DNA from 4 places in the Rhizobium sp. AN68 genome. Region 2 is predicted to be linked to each of the others. Evidence: predicted binding sites of a transcription regulator. Region 2 holds the regulator's gene; each other region holds the start of a gene.
What was found. The regulator LexA, encoded in region 2, represses DNA repair genes until DNA is damaged. The targets are predictions, from matches to a motif close to TGTTCNNNNTGTGTTCNG.
Positions count from the first base shown of each region.

Region 1: a site for LexA is predicted at 2,240-2,257, ahead of recA (recombinase RecA). Genes of this name have one in related genera too.
Region 3: a site for LexA is predicted at 1,220-1,237, ahead of uvrA (excinuclease ABC subunit UvrA). Genes of this name have one in related genera too.
Region 4: a site for LexA is predicted at 1,875-1,892, ahead of RBH71_RS14480 (DNA recombination protein RmuC). Genes of this name have one in related genera too.

Region 1 covers NZ_JARWMI010000003.1:1,723,863-1,727,756, forward strand. The annotation lists gene alaS (alanine--tRNA ligase) at 1-858, opposite strand, end outside; gene recA (recombinase RecA) at 1,090-2,181, opposite strand; gene RBH71_RS21495 (carbohydrate kinase family protein) at 2,428-3,369, shown strand; gene RBH71_RS21500 (pseudouridine-5'-phosphate glycosidase) at 3,401-3,894, shown strand, end outside.
Region 2 covers NZ_JARWMI010000003.1:1,268,516-1,272,409, reverse strand. The annotation lists gene kdsA (3-deoxy-8-phosphooctulonate synthase) at 24-869, opposite strand; gene RBH71_RS19240 (VOC family protein) at 869-1,750, opposite strand; gene lexA (transcriptional repressor LexA) at 1,962-2,684, shown strand; gene RBH71_RS19230 (glutathione S-transferase family protein) at 3,123-3,806, shown strand; gene RBH71_RS19225 (ComEC/Rec2 family competence protein) at 3,823-3,894, opposite strand, start outside.
Region 3 covers NZ_JARWMI010000003.1:1,377,559-1,381,452, forward strand. The annotation lists gene RBH71_RS19790 (HPP family protein) at 1-464, shown strand, start outside; gene RBH71_RS19795 (single-stranded DNA-binding protein) at 530-1,105, opposite strand; gene uvrA (excinuclease ABC subunit UvrA) at 1,371-3,894, shown strand, end outside.
Region 4 covers NZ_JARWMI010000003.1:297,689-301,582, forward strand. The annotation lists gene RBH71_RS14475 (ribokinase) at 1-596, opposite strand, end outside; gene RBH71_RS14480 (DNA recombination protein RmuC) at 650-1,843, opposite strand; gene def (peptide deformylase) at 1,992-2,504, shown strand; gene fmt (methionyl-tRNA formyltransferase) at 2,552-3,487, shown strand; gene truA (tRNA pseudouridine(38-40) synthase TruA) at 3,487-3,894, shown strand, end outside.

The DNA.
Region 1 (3,894 bases), 460 kb from region 2:
CAGGAAAGCGGAGGAGCGCAGATGGTCGGCAATGACGCGGTGGCTGGCGCGCTTCTCGCCCTCTGCCGGAACGCCGGTCGCTTCGACGGAGGCCGAAATCAGCGCCCGGAACAGATCGGTGTCGTAATTGTCGTGTTTGCCCTGCAACAACGCCGAAATGCGCTCGAGACCCATGCCGGTGTCGATAGACGGGCGAGGCAGATCGATGCGCTCTTCCTTCGTCAGCTGCTCATATTGCATGAAGACGAGGTTCCAGATCTCGATGAAACGGTCGCCATCCTCTTCCGGCGAACCGGGCGGTCCGCCCCAGATATGATCGCCGTGGTCATAGAAGATTTCCGAGCAGGGACCGCACGGACCGGTATCGCCCATGGCCCAGAAATTATCGCTGGTCGGAATACGGATGATGCGATCGTCGGAGAAACCGGCGATCTTCTTCCAGAGATTAAAAGCCTCGTCGTCGGTGTGATAGACCGTGACCAGCAGACGGTTGCGATCGATGCCGAATTCCTTGGTGATCAGGTTCCAGGCATGGGTAATCGCCTCTTCCTTGAAATAGTCGCCAAAGGAGAAATTGCCGAGCATTTCGAAGAACGTATGGTGACGGGCCGTATAACCGACATTGTCGAGGTCGTTATGCTTGCCACCGGCGCGCACGCATTTCTGCGCCGAGGCGGCGGTGGAATAAGGACGGCTTTCGAGACCGGTGAAGACGTTCTTGAACTGCACCATGCCGGCATTGGTGAACATCAGCGTCGGATCGTTGCGCGGCACCAGCGGGCTGGAGGGCACAATCTCGTGTCCGTTCTTCTTGAAGTAGTCGAGAAAGGTCGACCGAATTTCATTCACACCGCTCATGCCCACACACCGCTCACAGCTGGAGTCCATCACCGCCATCCCGAATGATGGCTATCTTGCAAAATCAAAGGCTTTTATCGTCCGCATCCTGCCCTGTCCAGCCATGGAGGCGCACCAAGGCGTCTAGGCAAAGAAAAAGGGCCACGCGAGGAAAATCGCACGACCCTTTTGATCCATACCGGCTCATGCCGGCAAAGCCACCGGACGCGAACGCCCGGACCTTCGAATGCATCAGCCCTCGTCGGGACCGTCGTCGCTTTCGCCAGCTTCCGGGCCGCCATTCTGCAGGAACCGATCGGCGATCAGACCGGCGTTCTGGCGCAGCGCCAGTTCGATCTCGCTTGCCATTTCCGGATTGTCGCGCAGGAAGGTCTTGGCATTTTCACGCCCCTGTCCCAGACGCTGGCTGTTATAGGAGAACCATGCACCGGATTTCTCGACGATACCGGCTTTCACGCCGAGATCGACAAGCTCGCCGGTCTTGGAAACGCCTTCGCCATACATGATGTCGAATTCCACCTGCTTGAAAGGCGGTGCCATCTTGTTCTTGACGACCTTGACGCGGGTCTGGTTGCCGACAACCTCTTCACGCTCCTTGACGGCGCCGATACGGCGAATGTCGAGACGCACCGAGGCGTAGAATTTAAGCGCATTACCGCCCGTCGTCGTTTCCGGCGAACCGAACATGACGCCGATCTTCATGCGGATCTGGTTGATGAAGATCACCATGCACTTCGACTTGGAGATCGAGGCGGTCAGCTTGCGCAGCGCCTGGCTCATCAGACGTGCCTGAAGGCCCGGCAGGCTGTCGCCCATCTCGCCTTCGATTTCGGCACGCGGCGTCAGCGCCGCAACCGAGTCCACGACCAGAATGTCGACGGCACCGGAGCGCACCAGCGTATCGGTGATTTCAAGCGCCTGCTCGCCCGTATCCGGCTGCGAGATCAGAAGGTTCTGCAAATCCACACCGAGCTTGCGGGCATAGACCGGATCGAGCGCGTGCTCGGCATCCACGAAGGCGCAGATGCCGCCCTTCTTCTGGGCTTCCGCGATCGTCTGCAACGCAAGCGTCGTCTTACCGGAGCTTTCCGGGCCGTAAATCTCAACGATACGCCCCTTCGGCAGGCCGCCGATACCGAGCGCTATATCCAGGCTGAGAGAACCCGTCGAAATGGTCTCTACTTCAACCACGTTTTCATTGGAACCGAGCTTCATGATCGATCCCTTGCCGAACGACCGTTCGATCTGGGAGAGCGCCGCTTCCAGTGCCTTGCTTTTATCCACCGATTTATCCTCTACGAGACGCAAAGAATTTTGTGCCATCCGATCCACCTTTAGGTTATTGAAGCCGCACAGGCAATGAAGCAGTATGGAAATAGGATGTACTCTATTTGTTCTCATATCGCAAGGCGCAGCCAGCATATTGAAAACAAATAGCGATAAGTGGTTTGTTCTGCTTTCGTTTTTCCGGGTCCGGCCTATCGCTGCGAACCGGATGTGAAGGGGAACGAACAGAAGATTGGGACAGATCGTCCACCTTTTCCATCCGCGAAAGAGGGAAACACAAGCGTGAAGAAGATACTCGTTCTGGGCGGCGCGCATATAGACAGGCGCGGCATGATCGAGACTGAAACGGCGCCCGGCGCCAGCAATCCTGGCTCATGGATGGAAGAGGCTGGCGGCGGCGGTTTCAATGCGGCGCGCAATCTTTCCCGGCTCGGTTTTGCCGTCCGTATCATCGCACCGCGCGGCGGCGACGTGACCGGCGAAGCGGTGGCAGAGGCAGCAAGGCAGGCGGGCGTGGAAGATACGCCCTTCGTTTTCCTCGATCGCCGCACGCCAAGCTACACCGCCATTCTGGAGCGCGACGGCAATCTTGTCATCGCACTTGCGGATATGGACCTTTACAAGCTGTTTTCGCCGCGCCGCCTCAAAGTTCGCGCGGTGCGTGACGCGATTACCGCGAGCGACCTTCTGCTTTGCGATGCCAATCTGCCGGAGGATACGTTGAAGGCGCTCGGTCTCATTGCCCGCGCCTGCCAAAAGCCGCTCGCGGCCATCGCCATTTCGCCCGCCAAGGCGGTGAAACTGAAGGACATGCTCGCCGATATCGACATTCTCTTCATGAACGAGGCAGAGGCGCGCGCGCTGACGGGACAGACGGCAGACAATGTTCGCGACTGGCCGGGCATTCTCCGCAGGGCAGGCCTTGCCGGCGGCGTCATCACCCGTGGCGCAAGCGAAGTGGTAGCCTTCAACGCGACGCAAACCGCAAGCCTCCACCCACCCATCATCCGCGAGGTGAAAGACGTAACCGGCGCCGGAGACGCCATGGCGTCAGGTTATCTCGCGGCGATTACGGAGGGCAAAGCCATCACTGAGGCCCTGCGGCTGGGTGCCGCGGCGGCCGCCATCACCGTGCAATCGCCTTTCGCCACCGCCCAAGACCTGTCAAAAGACAGTGTCGAGACCATGTTGGGGCTTGTCCCCAAGGCCGAAATGCTGGCATGAACCCGTTTTTTTATAGTCTGGAACAAACAGAATGACCCGCCCCATCTCCCCGCTCCTGCCCATCGTCTATTCGCAAGAGGTTGCCGCTGCCAAACAGCGCGGCGCGCCGATCGTCGCGCTGGAATCGACCATCATCACCCACGGCATGCCCTATCCCGGCAATATCGAGATGGCTGAAGGCGTCGAACAGATCATCCGCGATCAGGGAGCCGTTCCGGCAACCATCGCCGTCATTCACGGTACGCTGCATATCGGCCTCGAGAAGGAGCAGCTCGAAGCGCTTGCCCAGACCACCGACGCCATGAAGGTCTCGCGCGCCGATATTGCCTTTGCGATTGCCGAGCGCCGCACCGGTGCCACGACAGTGGCAGCCACCATGATCGCCGCTGCCCGCGCCGGCATCCGCGTTTTCGCCACCGGCGGCATCGGCGGTGTACACAAGGGCGCGGAGGAGACCTTCGATATTTCCGCCGATCTGACCGAGCTTGCCAAAACCGGCGTGATCGTCGTCTGCGCCGGCGCCAA
Region 2 (3,894 bases):
TGCCCGCCGTCACGGTCAGCCGATCAGGCTTTCGTAATCGCGTCGAAAGCCAGAAGCTTTTCGAGCAGTTTCGGCATGTCCTTCAAGTGGACCATGTTAGGGCCGTCTGACGGCGCATTGTCCGGATCCTCATGCGTCTCGATGAAGAGGCCGGCCACGCCAACCGCAACGGCCGCACGCGCCAACGTCTCGACGAATTCGCGCTGGCCACCTGTGGAGCCGCCCTGCCCGCCCGGTTGCTGCACCGAATGGGTGGCATCGAACACGACAGGTGCGCCGAGCGCTGCCATGATCGGCAAAGAGCGCATGTCGGAAACCAGCGTGTTGTAACCGAAGGACGCGCCGCGCTCGCACAACATCACATTCGGATTGCCGCTCTCATTGAGCTTGGCGAGCACGTTCTTCATGTCCCAGGGCGCCAGAAACTGGCCTTTCTTGACGTTGATGATGCGGCCGGTTTTGGCGGCAGCAACGAGAAGATCGGTCTGGCGGCTGAGGAACGCCGGAATCTGCAGCACGTCCACCACCTCGGAAACGATGGCGCATTGCTCTTCCGTGTGGATGTCGGTCAGAACAGGAAAACCGAATTCCTTTTTGAGATCGGCAAAAACCTGCATCGCGTTATCCAGGCCGATGCCGCGTTTTCCGGAAAGCGAAGTGCGGTTCGCCTTGTCGAAAGAGGACTTGTAGACAAGCCCTATTCCCAGCTTGTCGCAAAGCTCCTTCAGGACGCCAGCGATCATGAAGGCATGTTCGCGGCTTTCCATCTGGCAGGGGCCGGCAATCAGCGAAAACCGCTCGGTATTCGAGAAGGAAACCTTGCTGGCGCCATCGCCGGCGGTGACTTTAAGATTGTTCGTAACGCTCATCATTTTTCCTCGAAGGCGAAGGCAACACCCTGACCGGGTGCTGCGGGCACCACCAGACGGCCGTCCGCTTTTGCGCAGGACACGCCATTAGCAGCAAGCACCGCCTCTGTCACGGCAAGATCGTGTGACGAAAAGACAATGCCCGCGCCGCGCAATCCGCCTTCGTTGCCATCCTGAGCATTCAGGGCCTGCCCGCTGAAAGCCGGTTTTCCGGTCAATCTGATGCTGGCATTGCCGGTCGCGAAAACCATATCACCGCCCGGAGACCATTTGCCTTCACAGCCAAACACCGTCTCGATCAGGCCCGCCACCTTCATATCGCCGCCGGTAAACAGGACGATTTCACTGAGGCCGGTGACACCATTGGCGTGGCGCTCCAGCATGGTGCGATCGCCCGGAAGGGCTTGAACCCGTTGACAACTGAACAAAAAGAAATCCGCGGCCGCCCCGCTTGCAGCAAAAGCAAGCCGGAACGCCGCCTCGCCTTGCGAGCCATCCGGCATCCGAACAGGCCGCGAAAACTCGAAAACATCGCCCGCCGAAAGGCCGGCTGCCCGAAACCGCTCATGGTCAACCAAGGCGTCTTCAGTCCTGGCGACAAGAGCCGAAAAACCCTCCTGCCCGTCCCGTTGCCGGAAGGCCACATCCCTGCCAGTGAAAACATCACCCCTCTCTATTGACGCATTATATTTAGCCGGATCAGTAATTGCGAGCGGCTCCAGATAGGTGCCATCGGCGAAAAATACGCAGGCATTTTGGGTGCCGAAAGGATGCAGAGCCTCCGGCGCAACCGTAAAGCCAAGACTGACGAGGCGCTTCACGGCGACGCCTATGACTTCCACGGGCAAAACGAGATGGTCAACGCTATAGGGTTTCGTCATGAAAATGTATCCTGCTGGCCTTCCGCCCGGAGCATGCCGGGACGGTTTCGACCGCACAAAAGCACAATTGCGTGCTATGAGGCAAATCATCACAGCAACAGATGGCACCTTCACGAAATTTTAGGGGATTGCAGAACACATATGGAACATATAGTGTTCGTTCTGTATTTGTTTCGCGACTTCCACTACGATTCTAAAGGGTGTTTTCCTCATGCTCACGCGCAAACAGCAGGAATTGCTTCTCTTCATTCATGAACGAATGAAAGAGTCCGGCGTGCCGCCCTCCTTCGATGAAATGAAGGACGCACTCGATCTTGCTTCGAAATCCGGCATCCACCGCCTGATAACCGCTCTCGAAGAGCGAGGATTCATTCGTCGGCTACCGAATAGAGCTCGGGCGCTGGAAGTCATCAAGCTGCCCGAGGCTTATACGCCGGGTGCAAGGCCGCAGCGCGGCTTTTCGCCAAGCGTTATCGAAGGCAGCCTTGGCAAGCCCAAAACGCCGGAACCGGCCCCTGCCCCCAAGACGCCGGCCAATGATCTGGGCGGCGCTGTCACCGTGCCGGTCATGGGCCGCATCGCTGCGGGCGTACCGATTTCCGCCATCCAGAACAACACCCATGATGTGGCCGTGCCAGTAGACATGCTTGGCACGGGCGAACATTACGCTCTTGAGGTCAAGGGTGATTCGATGATCGAGGCCGGCATTTTCGACGGCGACACAGTCATCATCCGCAACGGCAACACCGCCAATCCCGGGGATATCGTTGTGGCTCTGGTGGATGACGAGGAAGCCACGCTGAAGCGCTTCCGCCGCAAGGGTGCCTCCATTGCGCTCGAGGCGGCAAACCCAGCCTATGAGACCCGTATCTTCGGGCCCGACCGGGTTAAAATTCAGGGCAAGCTGGTGGGGCTGATCCGCCGCTACCATTGATCTTATCGAACCGAACGTATTCACTTTATAATAGGCGTCATCGTGAAGATGGCGCCTATATTGGGTTTGGCTTTTTCCAAACGTGGCGGGCTTTTGCGGGTGCACGAGGATATGCGCCATCCAGCCTATGCGCGTTGCCCTTTCTAAACTGAGTTCCTGCTCCATAAAGATGCTTCGGTTTCGCTACAGGCGTGGTGGCGAATGGGCTGCTCGCTGTAATTGTCGAAGCGATCCCATCCGCTGTTTTTTAGCGACGTTGTTCTGTCGTGTTGCGCAGTCAGTTTTAGTCGTCACCAAAGGGTGACTTATCGAAGGCGCGCTCTCAGCGGCCCCACATCACCATTCATCAACGGCGTTTATGGGAGCCATGGATAATTTTCGATATTCCGTGAACGCTTGGCAGGTGTAGAAATACGCGTCATATCCGGGAGATACGCCATGTACGATCTTTATATAGCCAACAAGAACTATTCTTCATGGTCGCTGCGGCCGTGGGTATTGATGCGCACGCTCGGTATCGCCTTTGATGAAAAGCTCATTCCGTTCGGCGAAGGCGTATCCTTCTCCTCCTTTTCGCCGACGGGCAAGGTGCCCTGCCTGGTCGACGAGGGTATGACGGTTTGGGAAACGCTTTCGATCGTCGAATATCTTGCCGAAAGACACCAGGGTGTCTGGGCAAGCGACAAGCATGCGAGGGCCTGGTCGCGTTCGGCCGCAAGTGAGATGCATGCCGGCTTTTCCTCGCTGCGCAATCTCTATCCCATGTCGGTGGGCATTCGGGTCAAACCCAGGGGCGGCGATGCCGGACTTAAGGCCGATATAAAGCGGATCGATGCGTTGTGGAGCGAGGGTCTTACAAAATTCGGCGGGCCATATCTTGCCGGTCAAAAGTTCACGGCGGTCGATGCTTTCTTCTGCCCGGTTGCATTCCGTTTCCAGACCTATGGCAGCGCGGATCTTTCGCCAGCAGCGAAAGCCTATTGCGACCTGCTGCTCGCCCTGCCTGCCATGCAAGAATGGTACGAGGCCGGTTTGAAGGAGAGCTGGCGCGACGCTGGTCATGAAGAGGAAGTTGGCGGGATCGGCGAATTGACTGAAGATTTGCGCGCCAAGGCCCGATGATCCATGCTGGCGGCAGTCATTGCGACGCCGCCAGCAGCCGGATGATGGGCTGCGGCAGATCACGGTCGAAACGTCCGCTTTTCCAGTC
Region 3 (3,894 bases), 110 kb from region 2:
GGCGCCGCCGCGCCCTCCACCTCGATTGCGCCAGCGTCATGTCGCGCGATGTGGTCGGCGTCGCCCCGGATGATAGCCTGCGCCACGCCCATTCACTGATGCGCAACCGCCATTTCAAGGCTCTGCCCGTGACCAACGACAGGGCCGAAATCGTCGGCATCGTCACTCAGACGGATTTTCTTGAAAAGGCTAGCTGGAGAAACGGCCGCCCTTCCATCGGTTTCCTGCAGCGCCTGCGCCTTATCCTCTCAGGCGAAAGCGCACCTAACGATACCGTCAAGGATATCATGACATCGCCTGTTAGAACCGTGCGGCCGGAAACGGCGATCGAGGAAGCAATCATCCGCTTTGCGGAGGAAGGCCTGCATTACCTGCCGGTGATCGACGCCAACGGCAAGATGGTGGGTATTCTTTCGCAGTCCGATGTCATGGTTGCGATGCTGGCGGACAAAGCCGCGGCATAGGTCGTCGCGACCTTGAAGCGGGCAACCGGTTCGACCGGCGCCCGCCCCGTCAATCTCGGTCCCGATCAGAACGGGATATCGTCGTCCATGTCACTGGAGAAGCCGCCGGAAGGCTGGCTGCCGCCACGCGAGGCACCGCCGCGGGCCGCCGGCTGCTGGTCGTAACCGCCACCGTAGTTACCGCCGCCGCTGCCATAATCTCCACCGCCGATGTCGCCACCGCTGCGGCTGCCGCCGCCACCTTCGCCGCGACCGTCGAGCATCGTCAGCGTGGAGTTGAAGCCCTGCAGTACCACTTCGGTGGAGTAACGGTCGTTACCGGTCTGGTCCTGCCACTTGCGCGTCTGCAGCTGGCCTTCAATATAGAGCTTGGCGCCCTTTTTCACATATTGTTCGACAACCTTGCACAGGCCTTCGTTGAAAACGACGACCGTGTGCCATTCTGTCTTTTCCTTGCGCTCGCCGCTGTTGCGGTCCCGCCACGTCTCCGACGTGGCGATACGCAGATTGGCAATCGGACGGCCGTCCTGCGTCCGGCGAATTTCGGGATCGGCGCCAACGTTCCCAATCAGAATTACCTTGTTTACGCTACCAGCCATCTCGTCATCCTGTCCGCCAGCCATCGTGACCGGCAATTGCATTTCAAAAAATCCCGCACACAATAACCATCGCCGCCCGCAAAGGGCACCGCAACGGGGAACAATCCACAGCGAATAATCCCGACTTTCTCAGAGAGTACATTCGCACTTGCAATTTGTTCCTTTTTTGTTCTATTAAATCACGAAATTCGAGTCAAGTGAGCCGAAAAGCCATCGATCGATAGGGAATAAACCTCGACACGTCCGGTTGCGTCACTACATAAGGACGCGCCGCCATCAGGCCTGTTAATTTTGTCCGAGCTTTATCATGAGTGAACTGAAGACGATTTCCATCCGTGGTGCCCGTGAGCATAACCTCAAGGGTATCGATCTGGATCTACCGCGCAATAAGCTGATCGTCATGACCGGGCTCTCCGGCTCGGGCAAGTCGTCGCTCGCCTTCGACACAATCTATGCTGAGGGCCAGCGCCGTTATGTCGAGAGCCTCTCGGCCTATGCGCGCCAGTTCCTCGAAATGATGCAGAAGCCGGATGTAGACCGCATCGAGGGGCTTTCTCCGGCGATTTCCATCGAGCAGAAAACCACCTCGAAGAACCCGCGCTCCACGGTCGGCACGGTCACGGAAATCTACGACTATATGCGCCTGCTGTTTGCGCGTGTCGGCGTGCCTTACTCGCCGGCGACGGGCCTGCCGATCGAGAGCCAGACGGTCAGCCAGATGGTCGACCGTATCCTTGCCTTCGAGGAAGGCACGCGCCTTTATATTCTCGCGCCGATCGTGCGCGGCCGCAAAGGCGAATATAAAAAGGAACTCGCCGAGCTGATGAAGAAGGGCTTCCAGCGCGTCAAGGTGGATGGCCAGTTCTACGAGATCGCTGACGTTCCCGTCCTCGACAAGAAGTACAAACACGATATCGATGTGGTGGTGGACCGCGCCGTCGTGCGCCCGGATATGGCAGCACGCCTTGCCGACAGTCTCGAGACCTGCCTCAAGCTTGCCGACGGGTTGGCAGTGGCCGAATTTGCCGACAAGCCCCTGCCGCCGGAAGAAACCTCGGCTGGCGGCTCCGCAAACAAATCGCTCAATGAGACCCACGAGCGTATGCTGTTTTCGGAAAAATTCGCCTGCCCGGTCTCCGGCTTCACCATCCCGGAAATCGAGCCCCGGCTTTTCTCCTTCAACAATCCCTTCGGCGCCTGCCCCACCTGTGACGGTCTCGGCTCGCAGCAGAAGGTGGACGAAAACCTGATCGTGCCCGAACCTGCACGCACCCTGCGGGATGGCGCGATCGCCCCCTGGGCCAAGTCGTCTTCCCCCTATTACAACCAGACGCTGGAGGCGCTGGGCAAGGCCTTCGGTTTCAAGCTGTCGAGCAAATGGACGGACCTTTCGAAAGAGGCGCAGCACGCCATTCTCCAGGGCACTGACGACAAGATCGAGTTCAACTATCAGGACGGTGCGCGCTCCTACAAGACGGTGAAGAATTTCGAAGGCATCGTTCCCAATCTGGAGCGTCGCTGGAAAGAGACTGACAGCGCCTGGGCGCGCGAGGAAATCGAGCGTTATATGTCGGCGGCCCCCTGCCCGGCCTGCGCCGGCTATCGCCTGAAGCCGGAAGCGCTCGCCGTCAAGATCAACAGGATGCACATCGGCGAAGTCACCCAGATGTCGATCCGTATGGCACGCGACTGGTTCGAGACGCTGCCGGAAAATCTGAACGCCAAACAGAACGAGATCGCGGTTCGCATTCTCAAGGAAATCCGCGAACGTCTGCGATTCCTCAACGATGTCGGGCTGGATTATCTCAGCCTGTCACGCAATTCCGGAACGCTTTCCGGCGGAGAAAGCCAGCGCATCCGGCTTGCTTCGCAGATCGGTTCCGGCCTCACGGGTGTGCTCTATGTTCTGGACGAGCCCTCCATCGGCCTGCACCAGCGCGACAATGCCCGCCTGCTCGATACGCTGAAACATCTGCGTGATATCGGCAATACGGTGATTGTGGTCGAACACGACGAGGATGCCATTCTGACGGCGGATTACGTTGTCGATATCGGCCCCGCCGCCGGCATTCACGGCGGTCAGGTCATCGCCGAAGGCACGCCGCAGGAGGTCATGGCCAATCCGAAATCGCTGACCGGCAAATATCTATCCGGCGAACTTGGCGTCGCCGTGCCGGCAGAACGCCGCAAGCCGAAGAAGGGCCGCGAAATCAAGGTTTTTGGCGCACGCGGCAACAACCTGAAGAATGTGACTGCGGCCGTTCCCCTTGGCGTGTTCACCGCCGTTACCGGCGTGTCGGGTGGTGGCAAATCCACCTTCCTGATCGAGACGCTCTATAAGTCGGCAGCACGCCGGGTGATGGGCGCGCGCGAAATTCCGGCCGAGCATGACCGCATCGATGGTTTCGAATTCATCGACAAGGTGATCGATATCGACCAGTCGCCAATCGGCCGCACGCCACGATCAAACCCCGCCACCTACACCGGCGCATTTACGCCTATCCGTGACTGGTTCGCCGGTCTGCCGGAGGCGAAGGCGCGAGGTTATGCACCTGGCCGTTTCTCCTTCAACGTCAAGGGTGGCCGCTGCGAAGCCTGCCAGGGCGACGGCGTCATCAAGATCGAGATGCACTTCCTGCCTGATGTCTATGTCACCTGCGACGTCTGCCACGGCAAGCGTTACAATCGCGAGACGCTGGATGTGACCTTCAAGGGCAAGTCCATTGCCGACGTGCTTGATATGACGGTGGAAGAAGGCGTTGAATTCTTCGCCGCCGTTCCGGCCGTGCGTGACAAGCTGCAAGCGCTGTTCGATGTCGGCCTTGGTTACA
Region 4 (3,894 bases), 970 kb from region 2:
CGTTCGGAGGCTGAAAGTCCGTTTTTGCCGATCAGCAGTTCAAACTCGGTTTCATTGGCTATGACGATTTCGGCAAGGCTGGCAAGGCGCGGCCCGTCCGCGGTCAGCGGCGCGGTGTTGATGATAGTGGTGATGCGTTTAGCCTTCGCGGCCGTCAGTGCTGCTTCGATTGAGGGTGCGGGCACCTCGAACTGAAGCATCAGAATATCGCCCGCTGCCATCTCCGCCACGGCTCTTGCGGCGTCGGATGCGGAAACTTCGCCATTGGCGGCGGGAATGACCGAGATCATGTTCTCCCCGCCTTCACCGATCAGGATTACGGCGGTTCCCGTGGGGCCGGGCGCGGTCTTGACGAGCGACAGATCGGTGCCGGCATCGCGCAGCAATGTCAGCGCTGGCGCGGCAAAGGTGTCATCACCCGTAGCGCCCGCCATTTTGACCGTTGCACCTGCGCGCCGTGCGGCAAGCGCCTGATTGGCTCCCTTTCCGCCGGCCGCCGTGGAAAAGGTTTCTCCCGTCACGGTTTCACCGGGTTTGGGCAGGCGTTTGGCGGTGGCGACGAGATCCATGTTGATGGAGCCGAAAACAGTAATCATCAGGGCATGTCCGTATGAAATTCAAAGCAAGGCGGCGACTTTGCCCGAGGGGATCACTCGTCGTCAACCACCCGCAACTTGGCCGTTCCTGCCCTGTTCTCTGCAAAGCGTCGCGCCTGCTCGATTTCGCTGTGGGAGGTCTCCTTTTCCGTCGGCGAAAAATCGAGGCCCTCGATCTTCTGGCCACGCGCCAGCACCTTGTCGGAGGAAATCAGCATCATGTCGACATCTTTCTGCGCCAGCCCGAAATGGGCCTGCAGCTTGCGCGTCCGGTCGTCCAGCCGCCGCACGTCATCCATGAGAAGCGCGACTTCACCCTGAATGAGGTGCGCCTGCTCGCGCATGCGCTGGTCCTTCAGCACCGACTGGATAACCTGCACCGACAGCATCAAAAGCGATGGCGAGACAATGACGACACGGGCGCGATGGGCACGCTGCACGAGATATTCGAAATGCTGGTGAATATCGGCGAAGATCGATTCCGACGGCACGAAGATGAAGGCCGTATCCTGCGTTTCGCCGCGTATCAGATATTTCTCCGCCACGTCGCGAATATGCACTTCCATATCGCGGCGGAACTGCTGGGTCGCAGCCCGTTTGCCCTCGGGCGTTTCATCCGCCTTCAGCGCATTCCACGCCTCCAGCGGAAACTTGGCATCGATGACGAGGGACGGGGCGTTGTTCGGCATCCTGATGATGCAGTCTGGTCGGTAGCCATTCGAAAGCGTGGGCTGAAGCTGAAAGGCCCCGGCGGGAAGCGCATCGGCGATCAGCGCTTCCATGCGCGCCTGCCCGAAAGCGCCGCGCGTCTGCTTGTTGGAGAGGATCGCCTGAAGCCCGACCACGTCCTTTGCCAGATCCTGAATATTACCCTGTGCGGCATCTATAACCGCAAGCCGCTCCTGCAGGCGGCTTAGATTCTCGTGTGTCGACCGCGTCTGCTCGGTCAGCGTCTCGCCCAGCCGCTGCGACATGCCGTCGAGGCGCTGGTTGATCGTCTGGCCCATCTCGCTCTGGCGCGTGCCGAGCGTCTCGGCCATCGCCGCGATCCGGCCGTGCAGTTCCGACTGGGTTTTCAACAGATCGGAAATTTCACCATCGGCTTCCGCTTTTTTCCCGCGACTTTTCGTGACCATCCAGAAAGCGGAAAGGCCGAAAACGAGAGCCGCAAGAAGCCCGCCGAAGCTGATGTCGACGGAGCCGGCCCGCAAGGCGGGATCGAGGAGAAAAGAGAAATCGATGCTCATGGCTAAATCTACCAGATTTCCAGTGATTCGTAAGATCAAAACAAGAACATTCATGCGGCGGAATTGAGTCGGCCAAAACCGGACGAAGGTCTCATTTCGACCGCGTATTTTTTATTTCCTCCGCGCAAGAGATACGTTATGGGAAGCCATGACTATCAAACCGCTTATCATTTTGCCCGATCCCGTGCTGCGCCAGCAATCAAGGCCCATCGAACAGGTGGATGCCGAAGTGTTGCGCCTTGCCGACGATATGCTTGAAACCATGTATGATGCGCCGGGTATCGGCCTTGCCGCCATTCAGGTGGGCGTGCCGCGCCGCATGCTGGTGATCGACGTTTCGCGCGAGGACGAGGAGAAAAAGCCGGTCGTCTTCATCAATCCGGAAATCCTCAAAGTGTCGGACGACGTCTCGGCCTATGAGGAAGGGTGTCTCTCCATTCCCGATTATTATGCCGAGGTAGAGCGTCCCGCATCCCTGACAGTGCGATATGTCGATCGTGACGGCAAGCAGCAGACGGTCGATGCGGACGGACTTCTGGCGACGTGTCTGCAGCATGAGATCGACCACCTGAACGGCATTCTGTTCATCGACCATATTTCGCGGCTGAAGCGAGAAATGGTCATCAAGAAATTCACCAAAGCAGCCCGCGCTAAGGTCTGATTCGTCTTAATTACGTAGACGGACCGGCATAGAGGGCAGGGGGCGATATGGCTCTTCGCATCATTTTCATGGGCACGCCGGATTTTTCCGTTCCCACGCTGCGTGCATTGGTGGACGCTGGTCACGAGGTCGTTGCCGTTTATACGCAGCCGCCGCGTCCAGGCGGTCGCCGTGGCCTCGATCTGCAGAAATCGCCGGTGCATCAGGCGGCCGAACTGCTGGGTCTGCCCGTGCTGACGCCGGTAAATTTCAAGGCCGAGGAAGACCGGCAGGAATTCAGGGAATTCAACGCCGATGTCGCGGTTGTCGTTGCCTATGGGCTGCTATTGCCCGAGGCTATCCTGAGCGGTACGCGTCTTGGCTGCTATAACGGCCACGCCTCGTTGCTGCCGCGCTGGCGCGGCGCTGCTCCCATTCAGCGAGCGATCATGGCTGGCGATGCCGAGACGGGCATGATGGTCATGAAAATGGAAAAGGGGCTGGATACCGGCCCGGTGGCGCTGACCGCCAAGGTCACGATCGGTGAGAATACCACGGCAGGTGAATTGCACGACAGCCTGATGCTGACAGGCGCGCGGCTGATGCGGCAGGCGATGGACAAGCTGGAAGCAGACGATCTTCCTCTCGTTGCGCAGCCGGAAGAAGGCGTCGTTTATGCCTCGAAAATCGACAAGGGCGAGACCCGGATTAATTTTCCCCGGCCGGCACAGGACGTCCATAACCATATCCGCGGCCTTTCGCCTTTCCCCGGCGCCTGGCTGGAAATGGAAATCGGCGGTAAGGCCGAGCGCGTGAAGGTTCTGGCGTCAGAACTGGCGAGCGGTATGGGCGAAGCGGGCGCTGTGCTCGATGACGCCCTGACCATCGCCTGCGGCAGTGGCGCGGTGCGGCTTACCCGTTTGCAGAAGGCGGGTGGCAAGCCGCTGTCGGCTGCCGATTTCGTTCGTGGCACACCCGTTCCCGCCAGAACGAGGCTCGGCTGATGCCGCGTTTCCGCATGACCGTCGAATATGACGGTACGCCTTACTTCGGCTGGCAGAGACAGGATAACGGCCCTTCAGTTCAGGGCGCGCTTGAAGCTGCCGTCCGGTCGCTGACCGGCGAAACCGTTTCTATTCGCGGCGCTGGCCGCACCGATTCCGGCGTGCATGCCGTGGGACAGGTAGCCCATGTCGATCTTTCCCGCGATTGGGCGCCATATAAGCTTCGCAATGCTCTCAACGCCCATCTGGCCATGGCGAAAGAGGCCGTCTCGGTTGTCGACGTAACGGCGGTGACCGAGGATTTCGACGCGCGCTTCTCCGCGCTTCGCCGCCATTATCTGTACCGCATCATTTGCCGGAAAGCGCGGCTGGCACTCGAGCACAAGCGCGCATGGTGGGTATCGAAA